DNA from 2 places in the Streptomyces sp. NBC_01241 genome. Region 2 is predicted to be linked to the other one. Evidence: predicted binding sites of a transcription regulator. Region 2 holds the regulator's gene; the other holds the start of a gene.
What was found. The regulator HspR, encoded in region 2, represses chaperone genes until heat shock. The targets are predictions, from matches to a motif close to TTGAGNNNNNNNNNCTCAA.
Positions count from the first base shown of each region.

Region 1: a site for HspR is predicted at 2,119-2,137, ahead of lon (endopeptidase La). Genes of this name have one in related genera too.

Region 1 covers NZ_CP108494.1:5,815,370-5,818,782, reverse strand. The annotation lists gene lon (endopeptidase La) at 1-2,096, opposite strand, end outside; gene OG306_RS26210 (nucleotidyltransferase) at 2,228-3,073, shown strand; gene OG306_RS26205 (rhomboid-like protein) at 3,000-3,413, opposite strand, start outside.
Region 2 covers NZ_CP108494.1:4,037,520-4,040,932, reverse strand. The annotation lists gene grpE (nucleotide exchange factor GrpE) at 1-320, shown strand, start outside; gene dnaJ (molecular chaperone DnaJ) at 414-1,598, shown strand; gene OG306_RS17880 (heat shock protein transcriptional repressor HspR) at 1,600-2,046, shown strand; gene OG306_RS17875 (helix-turn-helix transcriptional regulator) at 2,588-3,413, opposite strand, start outside.

The sequences.
Region 1 (3,413 bases), 1.8 Mb from region 2:
CTCGGGCCGTCCTTCGGGACCGCGCCCGCCGGGAAGTGGATGTGCACGCCGCGGTCCTTCAGGTCCGCGACCGGCAGCTCCAGCTCCGCGCCGTGCGACCGCAGGAAGCTCAGCGCGATCTGCGCGGACTCCTTCATGACGTCACCGAGCTGACCGGTGAGGGTCAGTCCGGACCCCCCGGTCTCCGGGTCGGCCAGCGACGCCTCCACGAACAGCACGTCACCGCCCGCGCCGGTCACCGCGAGTCCGGTGGCCACGCCCGGCACCGCGGTACGGCGCTCGGCCGGGTCCTGGGCGGACTCGGGGACGTGGTGCGGCCGTCCGATCAGACCGCGTAGATCCGCCTCGGTGACCGTGAACGGCAGCTCCCGCTCATCCAGTTCGTGCTGGGCCGCGACCTTGCGGAGCAGCCGGGCGACGGCCCGCTCCAGGTTCCGTACGCCCGCCTCGCGGGTGTACTCGCCGGCCAGCCTGCGCAGCGCGGACTCGTCGAGCGTCACCTCGTCCTTCGCCAGACCGGCCCGCTCCAGCTGGCGCGGAAGCAGGTGGTCACGGGCGATGACGACCTTCTCGTCCTCGGTGTAGCCGTCGAGCCTGACCAGTTCCATCCGGTCGAGCAGCGCTTCCGGGATGGCTTCGAGCACATTGGCCGTGGCCAGGAAGACGACGTCGCTGAGGTCGAGTTCGACCTCCAGGTAATGGTCGCGGAAGGTGTGGTTCTGCGCCGGGTCGAGGACTTCGAGCAGGGCGGCCGCCGGGTCGCCCCGGAAGTCGGAGCCGACCTTGTCGATCTCGTCGAGCAGGACGACCGGGTTCATCGAACCGGCCTCCTTGATGGCCCGGACGATACGTCCCGGCAGGGCGCCGACGTACGTACGCCGGTGGCCGCGGATCTCCGCCTCGTCCCGTACCCCGCCGAGCGCGACGCGGACGAACTTGCGGCCCATGGCGTGCGCGACGGATTCACCGAGCGAGGTCTTGCCCACGCCCGGCGGCCCCACCAGCGCGAGCACGGCACCGCCGCGCCGCCCGCCGACGACGCCCAGGCCGCGGTCGGCACGCCGCTTGCGCACCGCCAGGTACTCGGTGATCCGCTCCTTCACGTCCTGCAGGCCCGCGTGCTCGGCGTCGAGGATCCGCTGGGCGCCGCGGATGTCGTACGCGTCCTCGGTCCGCTCCGTCCACGGCAGTTCGAGGACGGTGTCGAGCCAGGTCCTGATCCAGGAGCCCTCGGGACTCTGGTCGGAGGAACGCTCCAGCTTGTCGACCTCTTTGAGCGCGGCCTCGCGGACGTGCTCGGGAAGGCCGGCGGCCTCGACGCGCGCCCGGTAGTCGTCGGACTCGTCCTCCGGGTCCCCGTTGAGTTCGGCGAGCTCCTTGCGTACGGCGTCGAGCTGGCGCCGCAGCAGGAATTCGCGCTGCTGCTTGTCGACGCCCTCCTGGACGTCCTTGGCGATGGACTCGGCGACGTCCTGCTCGGCGAGGTGTTCACCGAGCCACTGGATGGCGAGCTTCAGCCGGGCGACCGCGTCGACGGTCTCCAGGAGCTGCACCTTCTGGGCGGTGGTGAGGAAGGGTGAGTAACCGGAATTGTCGGCGAGCGCGGAGATGTCCTCGATCTGCTGGACCCGGTCCACGACCTGCCAGGCGCCGCGCTTCTTCAGCCAGCTGGTGGCGAGCGCCTTGTACTCCTTGACCAGCTCGGCGGCGGCCCCGGGGAGTGGATCGGGGACGGCCTCGTCGACCCGCGTCCCCTCCACCCAGAGCGCCCCGCCCGGACCGCTGGTCCCGGCCCCGATCCGCACCCGGCCACGGCCGCGGATGAGCGCGCCCGGATCCCCGTCCGAGAGCCGTCCGACCTGCTCGACGGTGCCGATGACACCGGTGCCGGTGTACGTACCGTCGACCCGTGGCACAAGCAGCACCTCGGGCTTGCCGCCGCCCTCGCGGGCCGCCGCCTGTGCGGCCTCCACGGCAGCGCGTACATCGGTGTCGGACAGGTCCAGAGGCACCACCATCCCGGGCAGCACGACCTCGTCGTCGAGCGGCAGCACGGGCAGGGCGAGCGGAGTGACCGCATTGGACTCGGTAGCCATGATCTCCCCTTCGGCAGTCAAGTTGAGCTATGCAGACTCAATGCTTGTGAGCCGCTCATTGTTCCCTGGAGCGTGTTCGCTGTGAGCGATCAGCTGAACGCTGTGCGCACGCAGCAATGCAGAGTGACCGCATGAATGACGGCAGCGGAGACGGCGGCGACAGTGGCGGCCGGGGGCTGAATCCGGACGGGACGATCCGGCGGGAAGGCTCGCTGACCCGGATGCCGGCGGTGTTCGCCCCCGTGGTGGACGCGGCCCGCGCCCGGATCGCCGAGACGTTCGGCGGCGCAAGGCTGCACAGCGCGTACATCTACGGCAGCATTCCGCGCGGCACGGCCGTTCCCGGCGTCTCCGACCTGGACGTGCTGCTCGCCCTGCGCGCCGAACCCACCGAGGTCGTCCTGGCGGCGGCCCGGGCCGTCGAGGCCGAGCTGGACGGGTCGTTCGACCAGATCGACGGCGTCGGCGTCCTCCTGGTCGCCGCCGAGACCGTCACGAGCGAACTCGAACGCAACGACCTCGGCTTCTTCCTCGCCTGTCTCTGCACCCCGCTGCTGGGCGAGGACCTCGACGCGCGGCTGCCGCACTACCGCCCCACCCCGCTGCTCGCCCGCGAGACCAACGGGGACCTCCATCTCTCGCTCCCCCGGTGGCGGCGACGGGCCGCCGAGGCCACCACGGACGCCGAACGCCGAAACCTCAGCCGGGGCGCCGCCCGGCGCATCGTCCGGTCGGGCTTCACGCTGGTCATGCCGCGGTGGGGCAGCTGGACCAGCGACCTGGCCGAGTCCGCCGAGGTGTTCGCCGGCTACTACCCGGACCACCCGGAGCGGGTCGAACAGATGCGGACGGCCGCGCGCACGGGCCGTGTCCCGTCCGCCGACCCGGCCGTTCTCGCGATGCTCATCGACGACCTGGCTCCCTGGCTGGCGGCCGAGTACCTCGCGGTGCACGGCGAGAAGGCCCCACGCCCCTGACCTCCGCACCCCCGGTCACCGGGCCCCGGCCCGCACCGGCCCTGCGCAGCAGTGGCCAGCAGGCCACGCCGAGCACCAGCGCCAGGGGATGCCCCCACTCGGTGAGGGGGCTGCTGAGCTCCAACAGATCACGCAGCAGCATCGCGCCGACCCCGCCGAGCACCAGCACCCGCAGCCACGGCGTGAGCAGCCCGGCGAGCGCACCCACGCTCGCCATCAGTCCGAAGCTGATGCCGTAGTCGAGCCGGTGCAGCGAGGACTCCGGCAGATGACCGGCCACCACCGACAGCCCGACCGGGATCTCCGTGGCGAGCGTCGCCACGACATGGCCGAGCAGGAA
Region 2 (3,413 bases):
ACCACGACGAGCTCGTGGGCGGGTTCAAGTCGGTGGCCGAATCACTGGAGACGGTCGTCGCCAAGCTGGGCCTGCAGCAGTTCGGCAAGGAGGGCGAGCCCTTCGACCCGACGATCCACGAAGCCCTGATGCACTCGTATGCGCCGGACGTCACCGAGACGACCTGCGTGGCGATCCTGCAGCCGGGGTATCGGATCGGCGAGCGCACCATCCGCCCCGCGCGGGTGGCGGTGGCCGAACCCCAGCCGGGTGCGACACCGGCCGCGGCCAAGGAAGAGAAGGCAACCGACGAGGAGAGCGGTGGCACCGAGGAGGTCTGACATCCCGTCTGACCACCTCGCGGCCCACCGCCCGGCCGTGCGACCGGCCAACGGGCCGGTCGCATGGCCGATCGTCCGGAAGGAGGGACGTCGATGAGCACGAAGGACTTCGTCGAGAAGGACTACTACAAGGTCCTCGGCGTCCCCAAGGACGCCACCGACGCCGAGATCAAGAAGGCGTACCGGAAGCTCGCCCGCGAGTTCCACCCGGACGCCAACAAGGGCGACGACAAGGCGGAGGAGCGCTTCAAGGAGATCTCCGAGGCGAACGACATCCTCGGCGACAGCAAGAAGCGCAAGGAGTACGACGAGGCGCGCGCCCTCTTCGGCAACGGCGGCTTCCGGGCCGGCCCCCCGGGCGCGGGAGGCAACTTCAACTTCGACCTGGGCGACCTCTTCGGAGGCGCCCAGGGCGGGGGCCAGGGCGGCGGAGCCGGCGGTTTCGGCGGCGGCGGTCTGGGCGATGTCTTCGGCGGCCTGTTCAACCGGGGCGGTACGGGGACGCGGGTGCAGCCGCGCCGCGGCCAGGACATCGAGTCCGAGGTGACGCTCAGCTTCACCGAGGCGGTCGAGGGGGCCACGGTCCCGCTGCGGATGTCCAGCCAGGCGCCCTGCAAGGCGTGTTCCGGCACCGGTGACAAGAACGGCACCCCCAGGGTCTGCACGACCTGTCTCGGCACCGGGCAGGTGTCGCGCGGCACCGGCGGCGGCTTCTCGCTCACCGACCCCTGCGTGGACTGCAAGGGCCGGGGTCTCATCGCCCAGGACCCCTGCGATGTCTGCAAGGGCAGTGGACGGGCGAAGTCCTCCCGGACCATGCAGGTCAGGATTCCGGCGGGCGTCTCGGACGGTCAGCGGATCCGGCTGCGCGGCAAGGGCGGTCCGGGCGAGCGCGGTGGACCGGCCGGCGATCTGTACGTCGTGGTCCATGTCGACGCCCACCCGGTCTTCGGCCGCAAGGGCGACAATCTCACCGTCACCGTGCCCGTCGACTTCACGGAGGCGGCGCTCGGCGGCGAGGTGAAGGTGCCCACGCTCGGCGGCCCGCCGGTCACCCTGAAACTGCCGGCCGGCACCCCCAACGGGCGTACGATGCGCGCCCGGGGCAAGGGCGCCGTACGCAAGGACGGCACCCGGGGCGATCTGCTGGTCACCGTCGAGGTGACCGTGCCCAGGGACCTGAGCACCGAGGCCAGGGAAGCACTGGAGGCCTACCGGAAGGCGACTGCGGGCCGTGACCCGCGGGCAGAACTCTTCCAGGCAGCGAAGGGAGCTTGAGGTGGACGGCCGACGACGTAATCCGTACGAACTGACCGATGAAACACCGGTGTACGTGATCTCGATCGCGGCCCAGCTCTCGGGCCTGCATCCGCAGACGCTGCGCCAGTACGACCGCCTCGGCCTGGTCTCGCCCGACCGCACGGCCGGGCGCGGCAGGCGCTACTCGGCCCGCGACATCGAGCTGCTGCGCACCGTGCAGCAGCTGTCGCAGGACGAGGGCATCAACCTCGCCGGCATCAAGCGCATCATCGAGCTGGAGAACCAGGTCGCGGCCCTCCAGCAGCGCGTCGCCGAACTCTCGGCGGCGGTGGACGGCGCGGCGGCGGCGATGCAGCAGCGCGAGGCCCAGGTGCATGCCTCGTACCGGCGCGATCTGGTGCCGTACCAGGACGTGCAGCAGACCAGCGCGTTGGTGGTCTGGCGGCCGAAGCGGCCGAAGGACTGAGCGGGTCAGGCGTATCCGCACGACGGACAAGGCCCGTCACCCGTGTGCTTCACGGGTGACGGGCCTTTTTCCTTCGTTCATCGAGTCGATCGAGTCCGTCGAGTCCATCCGGTCCATCGAGACGCGCGAGGCGCTGCGGGACGCGGGCGCCGGGCCGGGCCGGACGAGGGCCGTACGGGAAGCATCCAGGCGCTGTCCTGCGGATCGGGGTGAAGCAGTGCCATCTCGGTGAGGCAGGGAGCGGGTTCCAGCGCGGCCCGCGCGATCCGTCCGGTGCTCAGTGCCTCGGCGTAGAGCTTGGGGCCGCCTCGCACGATGCGCCGTCTCTGTGGGAGTGGTGAGTTCGTCCTCGTCTCTGTCCATCTATGCCCCCACTTCTGGCAATGCGACAAGAGGGCAGCGGTGAAAGCGTAGGCGGCAGGAGGGGCTCGTCGTACCCGGTGATGAACCTCTCCGGCGTCGGGGGCCGCGGTCGTTCTCGCCTGTATTGCGGTGGCGGTCCCCTTTGGTCCGACTTGGTGCGCCTTGGTTCGTGGTCCGATTAGGGCGGTCCCTGTTCCAGGATTCCTGATCGGGCTATCAGGTAGCCGAGCTGCGCCCGGCTGTTGCTCCCGAGAGCGACGCTGAGCTTGGCGATATGGGCGCGGCATGTCCGTACGTTCATGCCGAGGCGGCGAGCGATGGCCTCGTCGACGTGACCTTCGACGAGGAGTTTCGCGATGGAGTGCCGCACCCCGGAGATGCCTTCGAGTGTCGGGTCGTACGGGATCTGCTCCTGCAGGGGGACTGCACGCTGCCAGAACTGCTCGAAGACGCTGACGAGGTACTCCACAATGCCTGGGTGTCTCAGTTCCAGCGCCACTCTCCGATCGTCCGTGGCGGGGATGAAAGCGACGGTGTGATCGAAAATCATGAGCCGTTCTATGAGCTCTTCGAGGGTGCGGATCTCTACCTTCCCCTCTGCCATGCGTGCCGCGTAGGTGAGGGTTCCATGGCTGTGCCGGGCCGTGTGCTGGTAGAGGGTGCGCATGCCGACGCCGCGCTGCGTGAGGACGTTCCCGCGTTCCATCGCGATGTTGAGTGCGTCCTCGCTGCGCCCGCCGCCGGGCTGGATGGTGAGAACTTCCGACCTGCACTCGGTCAGGGCGAGTTCGATGGACGCATTGATTCGGTCGATGCCTTCGAGCACCGTGATCGCATGAGTGGTCGGCGGCGCCTGGGCGCTGATGGCCATGAAGGGTTCGAACGCATCCGTCAGTTCGACCGTGAGGCGTCGACGGTCCTGGATCTCACGCTCTATCGGGTGCAGCAGCTGAGTCAGTGCGGCGGACGGCGGCGCCGGCCGGAGCCAGGTGTCGTCGTCGGGG